One region of the Paenibacillus sp. P13VS genome, then DNA from elsewhere that is predicted to be linked to it. Evidence: predicted binding sites of a transcription regulator. Region 1 holds the regulator's gene; each other region holds the start of a gene.
What was found. The regulator Rex, encoded in region 1, represses fermentation and respiration genes when NADH is low (regulators of the CRP and FNR family bind a similar motif). The targets are predictions, from matches to a motif close to TTGTGAAATATTTCACAA.

Region 1 (3,841 bases):
CGAAAATATGAATAAATTATTAATTTTAACTATTCAAATCCAGAATATTTTTCGAGATACGCCAAAAAACCGGATCAGGCGGGGTTCCGTCTGCCGGTTCTTTGAAGATTTTACCTAAAGAATCTCTGAATATATTTAACTGTTTGGAATCGTATAGACCAAATCAACCTGTTCTCCATTGCTGAAGCGATAGAATCGATAATAGTTGTGCGTATCATCATTGTAATAAACTTGCCATACATAGACGCCATTGACGACTCCAGGCATAATTCGTTTGATCTCTCCGCCCGGTACTTCAGAGCTGAATCGATTGCGAACTTGCGCTTCCGATAACCCGTTCTGCAGCAATTCACTGTGCACAGCATTGCTTCCTGTGACCGGTTTATTGGTTGCATCGAACTTAACCCAGACGGCGATGTCCTGATTGTCTTTATTTTTGGCCATCATCGTCCAGTAAATGTTATCTTCGCCTTCTTTTTGACCCCAGACGTATTTTCGAAGATCCTCATAAGAAGTGATCCCGAGCTGCTCCTGCGCCGCTTGAATAGCTAGCGCTTCTTCGTTGCGCTGGTCCTGGGTAACATAGATGTAGAATCGCTGTAGTCCAAACAAAATCAAAACCAGGATGAGCAGCGAGATCCAGATCCATTTCTTTTTTCTTTTCAAAAGCCGAACTTCCTTTCCCCTATGACGCTGCTGCTATTCTGAAATTAACGGGCGAGCAGTCCGTCAAATGCAAGTTGAGACTCGCGCAGAATGCGCTCTTCATCCATAGTAAGACATTCACCATGTTTCACCAGCTGTTGGCCGTCAACCCATACATGCTCCACATCCTTGGCCGAAGCCGAGTAAATGGTATGTGAGATCAGATCCGTATGCGGATAGAAGTGTGCTTGTTCAATATTTAGCGCAATGAAATCTGCCTTCATGCCTACTTGAAGTGCTCCCGTATTGTTCAGGAAGATGGATTTGGCACCATACCCCGTTCCGAGCAGCAGCGCCTCTCCCGCTGGGACCGCTGTTGGGTCACCGGATACGCCCTTATGAATCAAAGCAGCCAGTCTCATCTCTTCAAACATATCCAGGTTGTTGTTGCTTGCAGGCCCGTCTGTTCCCAGAGATACGGTTACTCCAGCTTTCAGCAGATCCGGAACACGTGCAACACCCGAAGCAAGCTTCAGGTTGCTTCCCGGATTGTGAGAGACCGCTACATCATGGCGTGCCAGAATTTCAATCTCCTCATCATTCAAATGCACGGCGTGAGCTACGAGAGAAGGACGAGAGAAGAAACCGAGCTTTTCCAGATGTGCCACCGGACGCAGACCATAATCCGTTACATTCTGTTCGACTTCGCGAAGGGTTTCCGACATATGGGTATGCAGCGGCAGATCCAGATCATGTGCAACCTGTACCAGCTTCTCTATGTAATCCGGAGGGCAAGTATACGGCGCATGCGGTGAGATGATCGTCGTAATTCGACCACCAGCCTGTCCGTTCCACTCACGTGCAAACGCAGCCGATTCCTGCAGTTTGCGCATTTGCTCTTCTTCGGAACAGAGACCAATGACACCACGTGCCAATGCGGCACGAATACCAGATTGTTCAACCACTTTTGCCACCTGATCCATATGATCATACATATCCAGGAATGCCGTCGTTCCGCCTTTCAGCATTTCTAATACAGAAAGGGATGTGCCCCAATACACGTCCTCAGACGTCATTTTCGCCTCCATAGGCCACATTTTCTCCTGAAGCCATACTTGCAGGGCCAGATCGTCCCCGTGGCCTCTCAGAAGCGACATGGCTGCGTGACCATGCGTATTGATCAGACCCGGCAAAAAGACCAGTCCTTTGCCATCAACCTTTGGCAGGCTCTCATCTCCATCCGGCAGTGTCTCACCAATATGCACAATCTTGTCGTCTTCAACGACCATATACCCTTGAACCACAGTCCATTCCGTACCACGGTTTACAGCAAATTTGCCGTTATGAATTACCCATCTATTTGTCGTCATCTTCCTCGTCGTCCTTTCCGTTCTCCAGATAATAAGCCAGGCTAAGCAGATCCGTTGTAAAATCAGCATGATGTATACGGACGTGCGGTGGTGTTTTCAAGATGGTTGGTGCAAAGTTCAGAATCGCTTCAATGCCGGATTCCACGAGCTGATCGGCTACGTTCTGAGCTTCGGTATCCGGAACGGTGATGATGCCAATACGAATATTATCTTTCTTGACCGAATCCGTTAGTTCATTCATGGGCTGTACCTTCAAGCTGTTAATCTGACTGCCGATCTTAGGGCCGTATGCATCGAAAACAGCAACAATTTTCATGTTGTCTTTCAGATAGGCATTGTAGTTGGACAATGCATGTCCCAAGTTACCAGCCCCGACCAGAGCAACATTAATTTGCTGATCAATTTTCAAGATATGACGGATTTTCTCAATGAGATACGATACGTCGTATCCAATGCCTTTGCGACCGAAGTCCCCAAAGTATGCAAGGTCTTTGCGAATCTGGGCAGGATTAAGATCCAGGCGTAGTCCCAGTTCCTGTGATGACACCGTGCCTACCTCACGTTGATGCAGTTCACTCAAATAACGTAAGTAAACAGGCAATCTGCGTACCACAGCTTCCGAAATTTTATCTGATTTCATTACATTGCTCCCCCTTACCAAGGCCACGATAGATAAATAAAAATGTAGCATCCCGCATAACCGTTTTCGTCTCCGAATGAAATTATGCAAGATGCCTTATGAAATATAAAGTTAAAAGTGCTACAAGAATGAATCACACTCTAATAAAGTTTACAGCGAGAAGCCCTTATTACGCAACGAAGTCATCCCTAATTCGCCGTAGTTTCATCCTGTGCTGGTGTTTCCAGCCATTCGCTAATCCGTGGAACCATCTGTTCAGTCAGCATATGTTCCATTTTGGGACCGGGTAATGAATATAGGAAATACTTTCCGTAATAAGACTCAATCACCCGCGTATCGTAAACGATGACAATGCCCCGATCCTTGGCCGTACGAACAAGCCTGCCGAATCCCTGCTTGAAACGAATGACGGCCTGTGGAACAGACAGCTTCATAAACGGATTCTTTTTCTGTTCCTGCAGCAGTTCACTCTTCGCCTCGACAAGCGGATGATTCGGTGGCTGGAAGGGCAATCTCACAATGGCCAGACAGGTTAGCGCCTCGCCAGGGATATCTACCCCTTCCCAGAAACTGCTGGTGCCCAGCAGAACGGTTGCTTTTGCATCCTGGAACCTGCGTGTTAACTTGGAACGACTGCCACTATCCACGCCTTGACCGAGCAGCGAAATATCGTTACCCGACAGCGCTTCTTTTAATGGGTCGTAAACCTGGCGCAGCATTCGGTATGAAGTAAAGAGCACCATCATGCGGCCCCTTGTCGCAATAGCCGTTTCGGCCAGAGATCGTACAAGCATGTCGACAAAGTGTGCATCCCCCACACTGCCTTTTACGCTTGGGAAATCACGAGGGATGACCAGCAAAGCCTGATCCCTATACCGGAATGGCGACGGCAGCATGGACGTCAGCAAACGGTTATTATCGGCTGCTTCCTGCAAGCCAAGCTGTTCAATCATGAACTGAAATGACTTATCAACCGAGAGCGTAGCCGAAGTAAGGACAACGCTTTTCTTTTTATCGAAGAACATGTCCTTCAACTGTGCACTGACATCGACAGGAACGGCATACAGCTGCAGTGATTTGCTGCGAAATTGGCCGCTTGCCTCCATCCAGTATACGGTTTTGGCATCATCCATTCGCATGAAGAAACGAAGGTTTTCTTTGAGCGTCGCCAAATCCTTAAGCAGAC
Region 2 (3,841 bases), on a different contig from region 1:
ATTCGTAATGTTCCAGACTGCCCCACTCGCCGCTGGGATCAATGCGTTTGTAACGCAGATACTTGCGAACCCGGTCTTCGAGGCTGCCTGCCCACCCCAGATGCTGTACTTTTAATTCCGTGCGAATGCCAGGCAATACCGAACTGGACAAGGGGAGACGGGGAACATGATGGTTCTGCTGTGGGTAAAAGTAAGGATACTCCGGCATATAGCGGACAAGTGATGCCGTATGCCGTCTGTGCAGACCCCAAAGTTCGTCATCCCGGTAGTGAGTCCGTCCACCCCACATATCGTAGAATCGGAATGCCACCCAGTCTGCATGGTCCTGGTTGATCAGATCGCGTATCGCTTCCTTGGCCTCCGTACTGTACAGTTCATCCGCATCGACGGACAGCAGCCAGTCCGGTGAAGTACTTACAGCCGCTTGCCATAACGCATTGCGGAGCCGCCATTCCTCTGCAAATAGAGGTTTCTCCAGGATCTCGAGCCGAATCACTTTTGGATAGGACCTGCATATGTCTGGTGTTCCATCGGTACTCGCATCATCCACGATAACGATCTCATCCACGAATTCACTCAGATCATGGAGTACTTCCTCGAGGTATCGTCCACGTTCGTTACGGACCTGCAGCATGGCAGTCAGTTTGTTTCCGTGACTTTTGCGGACACGGCGGATGGAAGAAGGTGTGGGGCGTGAACGCTCGCTTTCCACCTCATTGCTCTTCGAGTCCATCTGATGGTCTGCCAATGTTTCGGAAGAGGAGGGGGGAACTTCAGTCCGAATGTCAGACTGCATGCCCAGCCCCCGATTATGCTGCGTGCGCTTCTTCGGGTCCAGCATCACGGCACCTCCCCGAGCAGCTGCTGTACAGCGTGATCCAGCAGTTCCATCTCCACAATCCGTGCGAGAGCTTCCTCATTCTCCATCGCAGCTTCGAGAAACTGTCGCACTGCCCCGTGACGATCTCCCCGCAAGGCCATGGCAGTCCCTGATAACTCCTGATAATCCCTGCGGCTGGAACGGTCCTGAATATCTGCTGCATGGACCAGAGCCAGAGCATCCTCCACACATTCGGTCTCCTGATATATCCGGAACTTCCAATGCCGGGCGGTTTCTCCTCCAAGCGCATCCAATATCCCCAGCGCAGCACCGTAATCATCGTTTAACCGCAGCAGCTCTGCCTGCACAAGCTGATGCTCTCCCGCCTCCAGCCAGCGGCACAGCTGTTCATAGTGATGCCGTTCCTGTTCGCTGCCTGCACTGATTCCATAGACTTGCAGCGCAGATTCAACCTCTCCTGCTTTGACATGAATGGCCGATAGAAACCGATAGTGTGATTGTACACAGTCACTTCGCCCGTTCATGATCGCATGTGTAAAGGCCTCCTTCAGGGATGCTGCTGCACGGGAGTCGTCCAGCAAATATTCGTAGGCTGCCAGCAAAAAGGAGATCGTCTCATGCGGCCCCGTTTTGGAACGGAGCTGGCGGTAATAGTCTGCACGCATGCTGCACTGGAGCGGCGTGATGGTGTCCGGTGCCTCGGTCACGGTTTGTCTGAGGGCATGAAGAAAAAGAAGCTCATAATCTCTTAGCGGAATTTCGAGATCATCCTTGTGTATGGAGCCAGCCGGAGCCTTGTCTTCACCGCCCAGCCAGACCGCGCGGACGCCCTGAAAGGCAAGTTTCATATACCGTGTTTCCGAAGACGTGCCGATCAGATCGGCAGTACCAACCAGTCTGGATATGCAGCTCTCCCACAGCGGAGAGCTTGCTTCATCGCCTGCCGGCTCGGGAAGAAGCACAATGCTGATCTTCGGTTGCATCGATTGAACTGCTGTAAGCCAGTAGGGGTGTGCAATGACAGCTGCGGTGTGATTTTGCTGGAGCAGAATCTCAGCTTCTGGCAGGGTGATTACTGAAATGGCCGGGGGCATCTCTTCAGAACGTTCCTGACTGCTTACATATAAGACCTCTCCCTCGGCCGAGAGCAGGGCAGCGATGTCCGGATAAGGAAAAGTGGACCATCCCCCTTTACGGGGAAAAAGAATATACCGATTGGGAGGACATTTGCTGTCATCCTCAGTTGACGCTGTTTTCCCGTTGATCTCCGGTACCCATTCGGGCTTATCCATAGGTCTTCACCTCACTTTGAATGCATTCAAACGTTCGGCCCCCGCTTCCGGAGGTGTTCCATCTCTCCACATCATATGTACAGCCCTTAAGGCACTTCGCATGATATGTCTGACTCTAGCATATGGGCATGTTGTGCCAAACATGAGCAACTTCCCTGAATAGACGAAGCAGATAAGCCGCATTTCGGCTGAATTTTATCCAATGTGTGACCATCGTCACATTTTTTTCGCAATTCTGACGTAGATTGTGATAATTGTCACATGTACAAAATAGGCAATCTGGCACAATACGTTCATCACGTATTTGGCGGACAGATAGACAGCGAAGGTGCAGCTTCCATGCCAAATGCAAATCACTGCGATGTAAACAGAAAGAAGGGGTAACGATGGATCCGATTATGTTATCGCGTATCCAATATGCACTCACAACGATCTTCCATTTCTTTTTTGTACCGCTGTCCATCGGTCTTGTGCTGCTGGTAGCCATTATGGAGACGTTGTACGTAGTCAAGGGCAAGGAGATTTACAAAACGATGGCCAAGTTCTGGGGCAAGCTGTTCCTGATTAACTTTGCCGTCGGGGTCGTGGCAGGTATTCTGCAGGAGTTCCAGTTCGGTATGAACTGGTCCGAGTATTCACGCTTTGTCGGGGATGTGTTCGGGGCGCCACTGGCGGTTGAAGCCTTACTGGCGTTTTTTATGGAGTCTACATTTATCGGGCTCTGGATTTTCGGGTGGGACCGGTTATCCAAAAAGGTGCATCTGGCCTGTATTTGGCTCGTATTTGTCGGCACATTCTTGTCCGCACTGTGGATTCTGGCAGCCAATTCATTCATGCAGCATCCGGTCGGTTTCGAGATTAACAACGGCCGTGCCGAGATGAATGATTTCCTCGCCTTGCTTACCAATGGTCAGCTGCTGGTTGAATTCCCGCATACGATCTTTGGCGCATTAATGACAGGGGCCTTCGTGGTAACCGGCATCAGTGCGTACAAATTGATGAAAAAGCAGGATGTGGAGATTTTCCGCAAATCGTTCAATATCGCCATCATCATTGGTCTTGTTTCCTCATTCGGTGTGGCATTCTCGGGACACTTCCAGGCGCAATATCTGGTGGAGACACAGCCGATGAAAATGGCAGCCAGCGAAGGAACCTGGACAACAACGGAAGATCCTGCGCCGTGGACGGTCATCGCAGCAATTGATCCGGACAAACAGGAGAACTCCGGTGAGATCAAGATTCCCGGATTGCTCAGTTATCTATCCTACAGCAAATTCTCCGGCAGTGTTCAAGGCATGAAGGAACTCAATGCCGAGTATCAGCAGACATATGGGCCAGGGAACTACATCCCGCCAGTGCGGACGACGTTCTGGAGCTTCCGTATCATGATTGCTGCGGGTGGTTTAATGATTGTACTCGCCCTGTACGGTTCATTCCTGGCGATGCGCAAGAAGCTGGAGGTAGCTGGAACTTGGTTTATGCGTCTGATGGTTTTTGCCATCTCCCTGCCTTTCATCGCCAATACGTCGGGCTGGATTATGACGGAGGTGGGACGGCAGCCTTGGACGGTATTCGGATATATGACGACCGAAGCAAGTGTATCGCCTAACGTAAGCGCAGGCCAGATTCTGTTCTCTACCATTGCGTTTACGGCGGCTTACACGGTTCTGGGCATTGTCATGGTCTATCTGTTCGTTCGTGAGATCAA
Region 3 (3,841 bases), 180 kb from region 1:
TTGAGCGTGCTGCGGAAGTGGTTGCCTTTGGCGGCATGGGTCACTCCTCCGTTATTCACTCGAATAACGAAGAAGTGATAAACAAATTTGCGGATCGTCTGCAAACGGGACGGATTATCGTGAATTCGCCATCCACACACGGCGCCATTGGGGACATCTACAACACCAACATGCCGTCATTGACCCTGGGATGCGGTTCATATGGCCGTAACTCGACCTCATCGAATGTCACTGCCGTCAACTTAATCAACGTGAAAAGGGTGGCTCGCCGTACCGTGAATATGCAATGGTTCAAAGTGCCGAACAAAGTGTACTTCGAAAAAGGAGCAACGCAGTATCTGGCCAAAATGCCTGATATTACTCGCGTAGCCATCGTTACGGATGCCATGATGGTCAAACTGGGCTATGTGGAAAAAGTGGAGCATTATCTGCGTCAACGCCAAATGCCGGTAGCAATCGAAGTATTCTCGGATGTAGAGCCTGATCCATCAACCACAACGGTAGACCGTGGTACAGAAATGATGCGCCGCTTCCAGCCTGACTGCATTATCGCTCTTGGTGGTGGATCACCAATGGACGCTGCCAAAGCCATGTGGTTGTTCTATGAATATCCAGACACGGACTTCAACGATCTGAAGCAAAAATTCATGGATATTCGTAAACGGATCTACAAATACCCACGCCTCGGATCAAAAGCAAAATTCGTAGCGATTCCGACAACATCGGGTACAGGATCGGAAGTAACATCATTTGCCGTAATCACAGATAAAAATCTGGGCAACACCAAATATCCACTGGCAGACTATGAGCTTACACCGGATGTAGCCATCGTAGACCCTGAATTCGTCTATTCACTGCCAAAAACAGCCGTTGCAGATACAGGTATGGACGTACTGACTCATGCTATCGAAGCGTATGTATCGGTTATGGCCAATGATTACACGGATGGTCTGGCGATCAAAGCGATCCAGCTGGTATTCCAATACCTGGAGCAATCGGCGCTGCAAGGGGATAAACTGGCACGTGAGAAAATGCATAATGCTTCGACGATTGCCGGTATGGCTTTTGCTAACGCGTTCCTGGGCATTAACCACAGCTTGGCACACAAATGGGGCGGACAGTATCACACCGCACATGGACGTACCAATGCAATTCTGATGCCGCACGTCATTCGTTATAACGCGAAAAAACCGACCAAATTTGCATCTTTCCCGAAATATTCGCACTTTGTAGCAGATGAGCGGTATGCTGAAATTGCCCGAATTCTGGGATTGCCTGCACGTACTACAGAAGAAGGGGTGAACAGCCTCATCAATGCAATTCGCAAACTGAACAAAACACTCGGTATTGAGGAATCGTTCCAGGAAATCGGATTTGATGCCAAGGACTTTGAAGCTCATGTGGATTACTTGGCCGATCGTGCTTTCGAAGATCAATGTACAACCGCCAATCCGAAACTGCCGCTGGTGACTGAACTGGCAGACGTTTACCGCAATGCCTTCTACGGTCGGTTTGAATAAACAACTATAGCAACAGCAGGGTTTAGGCAATAGGTTCAGGGTTCCCCGGGAGGGGAGCCCCGATTGCCGTTTTTTGTCGATGACGGAATCCTTTGTGGATCCGTTGAACGGTTTGGTATTCACACAATAACGGAGAGGGCAGAAAAAACTGAAGAAGCGAAGCGCTCGCCTTTATCAATGGATTTTCCCAATTAGAATAAGGAATGAAAAAAATCCAGTGATAACAGCGATCGGAAGTTGTTCTGGCCTGCGCAGTGTTTAAGTGTGAATTATGGGGTTCACCCTGATCCAGCAATGGTGGAGTGAGGAAGTTCACTAACTTTGTGATAAAAATCACAGATGGTGAAACGCGCAAGACGTATACTGAAAATGTAAGAAAAACATCCATCCCGCGGTTCCGGTTCCCATGTAGAGAGAACGTGTTCCGGCTGATATGTGAAAAAGTTCACATTAATCGCGGCTCTGGGCACAGATGAGACGATTTTGCTTGCACCCTGTCATGTGTCCGGAAATCCAAATTTGTGGAGGGATTACTATGTCGGTGATCGAAAAAGACGTAAAACAACAAACAGGCTGGAGAAACTTTACGAAAGGCACATGGACTAAATCCGTGGATGTGAATGATTTTCTGGCACACAACCTGTCTCCGTATTACGGGGATGAAGCATTTCTCGCAGGGGCAACACAGAACACCAAAGACCTGTGGGACATCGTATCTGATCTGACCAAAAAAGAACGCGATAACGGCGGTGTACTGGATGTGGACGTAAACACTCCGGGAACGATCGTGTCTCACCAACCAGGGTATCTGGATCAAACGAAAGAACAGATCGTCGGTGTGCAAACTGATGCTCCATTCAAACGTTCCATTCAGCCAACAGGCGGAATCCGCATGATGATTGATGCATGTCAGGCTTACGGCTTCGAAATGCCTCAAGAAGTCATTGATATATTTACTAATATTCGCAAAACACATAATCAGGGTGTATTCGATGCATATACATCCGAGATGCGCGCAGCGCGTAAAGCTGGCATCATTACGGGTCTGCCTGATGCTTACGGCCGCGGCCGCATCATTGGCGATTACCGCCGGGTTGCTCTGTACGGGGTGGACTTCCTGATCCGCGCCAAAAAAGGAGAACTGAACGCTCTTGAAGTGGATGTCATTGATGAAGATGTCATCCGTCTGCGTGAAGAGTTATCCGAACAAATCCGGGCTCTGCAGGAATTGAAGCAGCTGGGCGAAATGCATGGCTTCGATATTTCCCTGCCGGCTACCACGGCAAAAGAAGCGTTCCAATGGCTGTACTTCGGTTACCTTGCTGCGATTAAAGAGCAAAACGGTGCTGCGATGTCCCTTGGACGTGTATCTTCATTCCTGGATATCTACATTGAACGTGATCTGCAGGAAGGCCTCCTGACTGAAGAACAGGCTCAGGAACTGGTTGACCATTTTGTCATGAAATTGCGGATCGTCAAATTCCTGCGTACACCGGATTACAACGAGCTTTTCAGCGGTGACCCGACATGGGTAACCGAGTCTATCGGCGGGATGTCCGTGAACGGGGAAACACGCGTAACGAAAAACAGCTTCCGTTTCCTGCACACACTGCACAATCTGGGACCTGCACCGGAACCAAACCTGACCGTACTCTGGTCTACCAAACTTCCGGAAGCATTCAAAGAGTATTGCAGCAAAGTGTCCATTGAAACGAGCTCTATCCAATATGAGAATGATGATCTGATGCGTCCAATCTACGGAGACGATTACGGGATTGCCTGCTGTGTATCGGCCATGAAGATCGGTAAACAAATGCAGTTCTTCGGCGCTCGTGCCAACCTGGCGAAAGCACTGCTGTACGCGATTAATGGTGGACGCGACGAGAAATCCGGAGCACAGGTCGGACCGGAATATCCAGCCATTACAAGCGAAGTATTGGACTACAATGAGGTCATGAAACGGTTCAAACCGATGATGGAATGGCTGGCTAAACTGTACATGAATACCCTTAACGTAATCCACTACATGCATGACAAATACAGTTATGAACGGATCGAGATGGCTCTGCATGACCGTGATATCGTACGTACCATGGCCTGTGGTATTGCCGGCCTGTCCGTTGCAGCCGACTCCCTGAGTGCAATTAAATATGCAAAAGTGAAACCGATTCGTAACGAGCAAGGAATCGCCGTTGATTTTGAAATTGAAGGAGATTTCCCTTGTTACGGTAACAATGAAGACAGCGTCGACAGCATCGCGGTTGAACTGGTAGAGAGCTTCATGGGCATGATCCGCAAACATAAAGCGTACCGCAATGCCA
Region 4 (3,841 bases), on a different contig from region 1:
GGGAATCTGCAAAAGCAACCACGGGCCTGGCGATATCTGCGGTCAACATGGCGATGATTGCAGTGACAGGAACCAGCGTTAATGAAACAGAGATGGAACGTTTCTTCAAAGGAATGCCTCCCAACATAATTGGTATTCTATTCATATAAAATCCAAATAAAGGGCTAATATTATTGTAAGCGCTTTCTAATATAAAAATCAACTGATAAGCTTAAAATTTATATTTGTTATCGCTCAGCGATCAGCCGCCAGCCTAACTATGCGGTGAGGAAGAGGGCCTTTTTTCTCCAAAAGGTTCAATAGCATAAACCGTTATTGGTCAGGGGACAATAGGTTTTAGAGGTTGAAGCAGCGGCTCGTCCACAGGGATATCTTATTTTTTAAATAATTTTAAGAAAACACTTGTAATGTGAAAAAGATCACATTATAATAAGAACATGAAGTGAAATAAATCACAAAGTCGCCATGTTGGTAGTGAATGTTTTCACATAATCGTTTAGCTTCATTAGTGAATGTATTCACAAACAATTAACAAGAGAGTAAAACCATTGTCGTTTTAAATTCCAGGAATCAAGCGCAGCAATCTAATACATGAAACACGGTTTATATTTTATAACTTCAAGGGGGACCTTTATTATGAAAATCGCAGTTATCGGATGTACACATGCAGGAACCGCAGCCATCATCAATACCGCCAAATTGTACCCGGATGCTACCATCACGGTGTATGAGCGCAATGACAACATTTCCTTCCTATCATGCGGTATTGCCCTTTATGTTGGCGGGGTTGTGAAGGACCCGGATGGACTGTTCTACTCTTCGCCAAACCAGCTGGCTGAGCTGGGTGTAGTCACCAAGATGCTGCATGAGGTTACAGCAGTGGATGCCGCGAATCATAAACTTCAGGCTAAAAACCTGAAGACAGGGGAAGAATTTGAAGATACGTTTGACAAACTCATCGTGACAACAGGTTCATGGCCTGTCGTTCCAAAACTTGAGGGGATCGAGATGGAGAACATCTTGCTCTGCAAAAACTACAACCATTCCAATACGATTATCGAAAAAGCCAAAGAAGCCAAACGCGTTACCGTTGTCGGTGCAGGGTACATCGGTATTGAACTGGTTGAAGCATTCCAAATGAACGGTAAGGAAGTCACCCTGATCGATAGTGTGGACCGGATTCTCAATAAATATCTGGACCCCGAGTTTACAGATGCCATTGAGGACACACTGACTGAACGCGGGATCAAGCTTGCACTGGGCCAGACTGTACAGAAATTCACCGGAGAGAATGGCAAGGTAACGAAGGTCATCACATCGAAGGGTGAATTCGAGACAGACCTCGTAATCCTGTGCATCGGTTTCCGTCCGAATACCGAACTCCTCAAAGGCCAGGTGGATATGCTGCCGAACGGCGCAATTATCGTGGACAAATATATGCAAACAAGCCAAAAAGACGTATTCGCTGCAGGTGACAGCTGTGCCATTCACTATAATCCAACAGGCAAGGCTTCTTACATTCCACTGGCAACCAATGCGGTAAGAATGGGTACATTGGTAGCTCGTAACCTGGTTCGTCCAACAACGCCGTACATGGGTACACAAGGGACATCAGGAATTAAAATTTACGACCAGAATATTGCGGGTACAGGATTGACCGAAACATCTGCTAAAGATGACGGGCTGGTGGTGGAAGCTGTAACGCTTGAAGATGCTTATCGTCCGGAGTTCATGCCAACGGCTGAGAAACTGCTGCTAAAAGTCATTTGCGAACAGGCTACACGCCGAATCGTCGGAGCACAAGTGATGTCCAAGGCCGATCTGACGCAATCGATCAATACGATCTCGGTTTGCATTCAGAACAACATGACCGTAGATGAACTCGCCTTCATCGACTTCTTCTTCCAACCGCATTACAACAAACCATGGAACTTCCTGAACTCGGCTGGTCTTCAGGCTTTGCCTCCTGTGGAAGTGAAAGCACCAGCGATGGTTTAAAATAAATAGGAATTTGAGAGCTGCCGCAGAAATGCGGCAGTTTTCTTATATAACTTGATGTAGTTGGTTCTAGAAATGGGTGCTATATTTAACAACAGGTTAGAGGTCAACCGCAATAGATATGAACATGAAGGAGAGGTTCACAACATGCTTACAGATACAGTATCCGAGCTCAAAGTTCTGCTGCAATCCGTATCCCGTTCGTTTCTTGCACTAAATGCAAATGAACTTGTACAACCACGCATGGAAGGAAAATGGTCGCGTCTTCAGATTCTGGGTCATTTATGTGATTCGGCTCTTCATAACGTAAGCCGGTTTGTCCAAATGCAGCATCAGACTGAACCATTGTCTATAACACCTTATCATCAAGACCAATGGGTAGAGAGCCAACAATATATCAGTGCACCGATTGAAGAGGTGTTAAATCTCTGGATCAGTCTGAATCAGTCTGTCATTCGTGTTCTATCCAGCATGCCGGAGACAGGGGGATCACCAACGTGCATCTTACCGGATGGAAGTGTGGTTACAATGGAATGGCTGGCACAAGATTACGTCCAGCATCTGCAGCACCATCTGCAGCAAATTTTTGGTGAACATCATCACCTGGGAACAGAATAAGTAACCAAGCAGCTGCACTCAAGCAAGAGAGCACGGAAGCTGGAACAAGGGACTTTTAAGGCTTTGTGATAAAAGTAACAAACTTGCCGAACCCTTCGCGATACAATGAACTTATCAACGATGTAAGCTGATTTCGTTCATGAACAGTGAAGGAGAGGATGGTATGGCAGCAAAAACACCTCTTGAGGTTGCACAATATACGGTGAACACGGGGATAAAGAAAGGACAGAATCCGGTGTCCTCTGTACTCGTTCTCAGTTTTCTGGCAGGGGCATTCATTGCGCTTGGGTTCCTGCTGGATATTCGCGTGATTGCCTCCGCGCCGGCGGAATGGGGCAGCTTGGTTAACCTGATCGGTGCAGCGGTATTCCCCGTGGGCTTGATCCTGGTATTGATTGGCGGGGGAGAACTGCTGACAGGCAACATGATGGCAGTACCGCTCGCCACACTGGCCCGTAAACTGTCCGTAGCCCGCATGCTGAAGAATCTTACCTTGGTCACGATCGGAAACTTTTTGGGTGCACTATTCGTGGCATATGCGTTTGGGCATGTACTTGGTCTCACAGGAGAAGGTGTGTACCTGACCAAGGTAGTGGATATGGCGGGACACAAGCTGCATGACGGCTTTCTACAGGCGTTTATATCCGGAATCGGGTGTAACTGGCTGGTAGCCCTGGCGGTGTGGCTGTCTTATGCTTCGGATACGATGAGCGGCAAGGTGCTCGGCATCTGGTTTCCGACCATGGCCTTTGTCGCAATTGGATTCCAGCACGTGGTTGCCAATATGTTTCTTATTCCGGCTGCCATCTTCGAAGGGCACTACTCATGGGGGCAGTACATCATGAACTTCATCCCCGTATGGCTCGGTAATCTGACGGGAGGTGCATTGTTCGTTGCTGCTGCCTACTGGATGGTGTACCTGCGGAAGGCGGAACCCGAGGTCAAAGCGGTTGTTCAGACAGTAGAGCCGGAAGCCAGACCGATGTGGAGCAAACAGGCATAATCGCTCGCACATGTTCAACTGAATATATTAAAGCGATCCCCTATTGCCATGAGGTCACGGTGTAAGTTATACCGTAGGCCGGCGAAGATGGGATCGCTTTTTTTACAGACAAAATAAATTCGCCATGACAAGGTTCGGGGGAACGAAACCTGTTCATGGCGAATTTCGGGAGTGGTCCATGATATGGCATGAGGAGGAAGTGGGGAAACACTAACCTAATGC

Region 2: the regulator Rex is predicted to act here: its motif matches at 2,379-2,396, upstream of GUA98_RS15560 (cytochrome ubiquinol oxidase subunit I).
Region 3: the regulator Rex is predicted to act here: its motif matches at 1,954-1,971, upstream of pflB (formate C-acetyltransferase).
Region 4: the regulator Rex is predicted to act here: its motif matches at 2,680-2,697, upstream of GUA98_RS14895 (formate/nitrite transporter family protein).

What each region holds. Positions count from the first base shown of each region.
Region 1 covers NZ_WYEV01000007.1:78,422-82,262, forward strand. Annotated here, with positions in the region: gene GUA98_RS18485 (hypothetical protein) at 136-666, opposite strand; gene GUA98_RS18490 (amidohydrolase) at 711-2,015, opposite strand; gene GUA98_RS18495 (redox-sensing transcriptional repressor Rex) at 2,002-2,655, opposite strand; gene dinG (ATP-dependent DNA helicase DinG) at 2,844-3,841, opposite strand, start outside.
Region 2 covers NZ_WYEV01000005.1:405,908-409,748, reverse strand. Annotated here, with positions in the region: gene GUA98_RS15570 (glycosyltransferase) at 1-841, opposite strand, end outside; gene GUA98_RS15565 (hypothetical protein) at 841-2,133, opposite strand; gene GUA98_RS15560 (cytochrome ubiquinol oxidase subunit I) at 2,520-3,841, shown strand, end outside.
Region 3 covers NZ_WYEV01000007.1:255,199-259,039, reverse strand. Annotated here, with positions in the region: gene adhE (bifunctional acetaldehyde-CoA/alcohol dehydrogenase) at 1-1,520, shown strand, start outside; gene pflB (formate C-acetyltransferase) at 2,056-3,841, shown strand, end outside.
Region 4 covers NZ_WYEV01000005.1:252,363-256,203, reverse strand. Annotated here, with positions in the region: gene pelA (pectate lyase) at 1-109, opposite strand, end outside; gene GUA98_RS14905 (FAD-dependent oxidoreductase) at 637-1,998, shown strand; gene GUA98_RS14900 (DinB family protein) at 2,146-2,616, shown strand; gene GUA98_RS14895 (formate/nitrite transporter family protein) at 2,780-3,619, shown strand.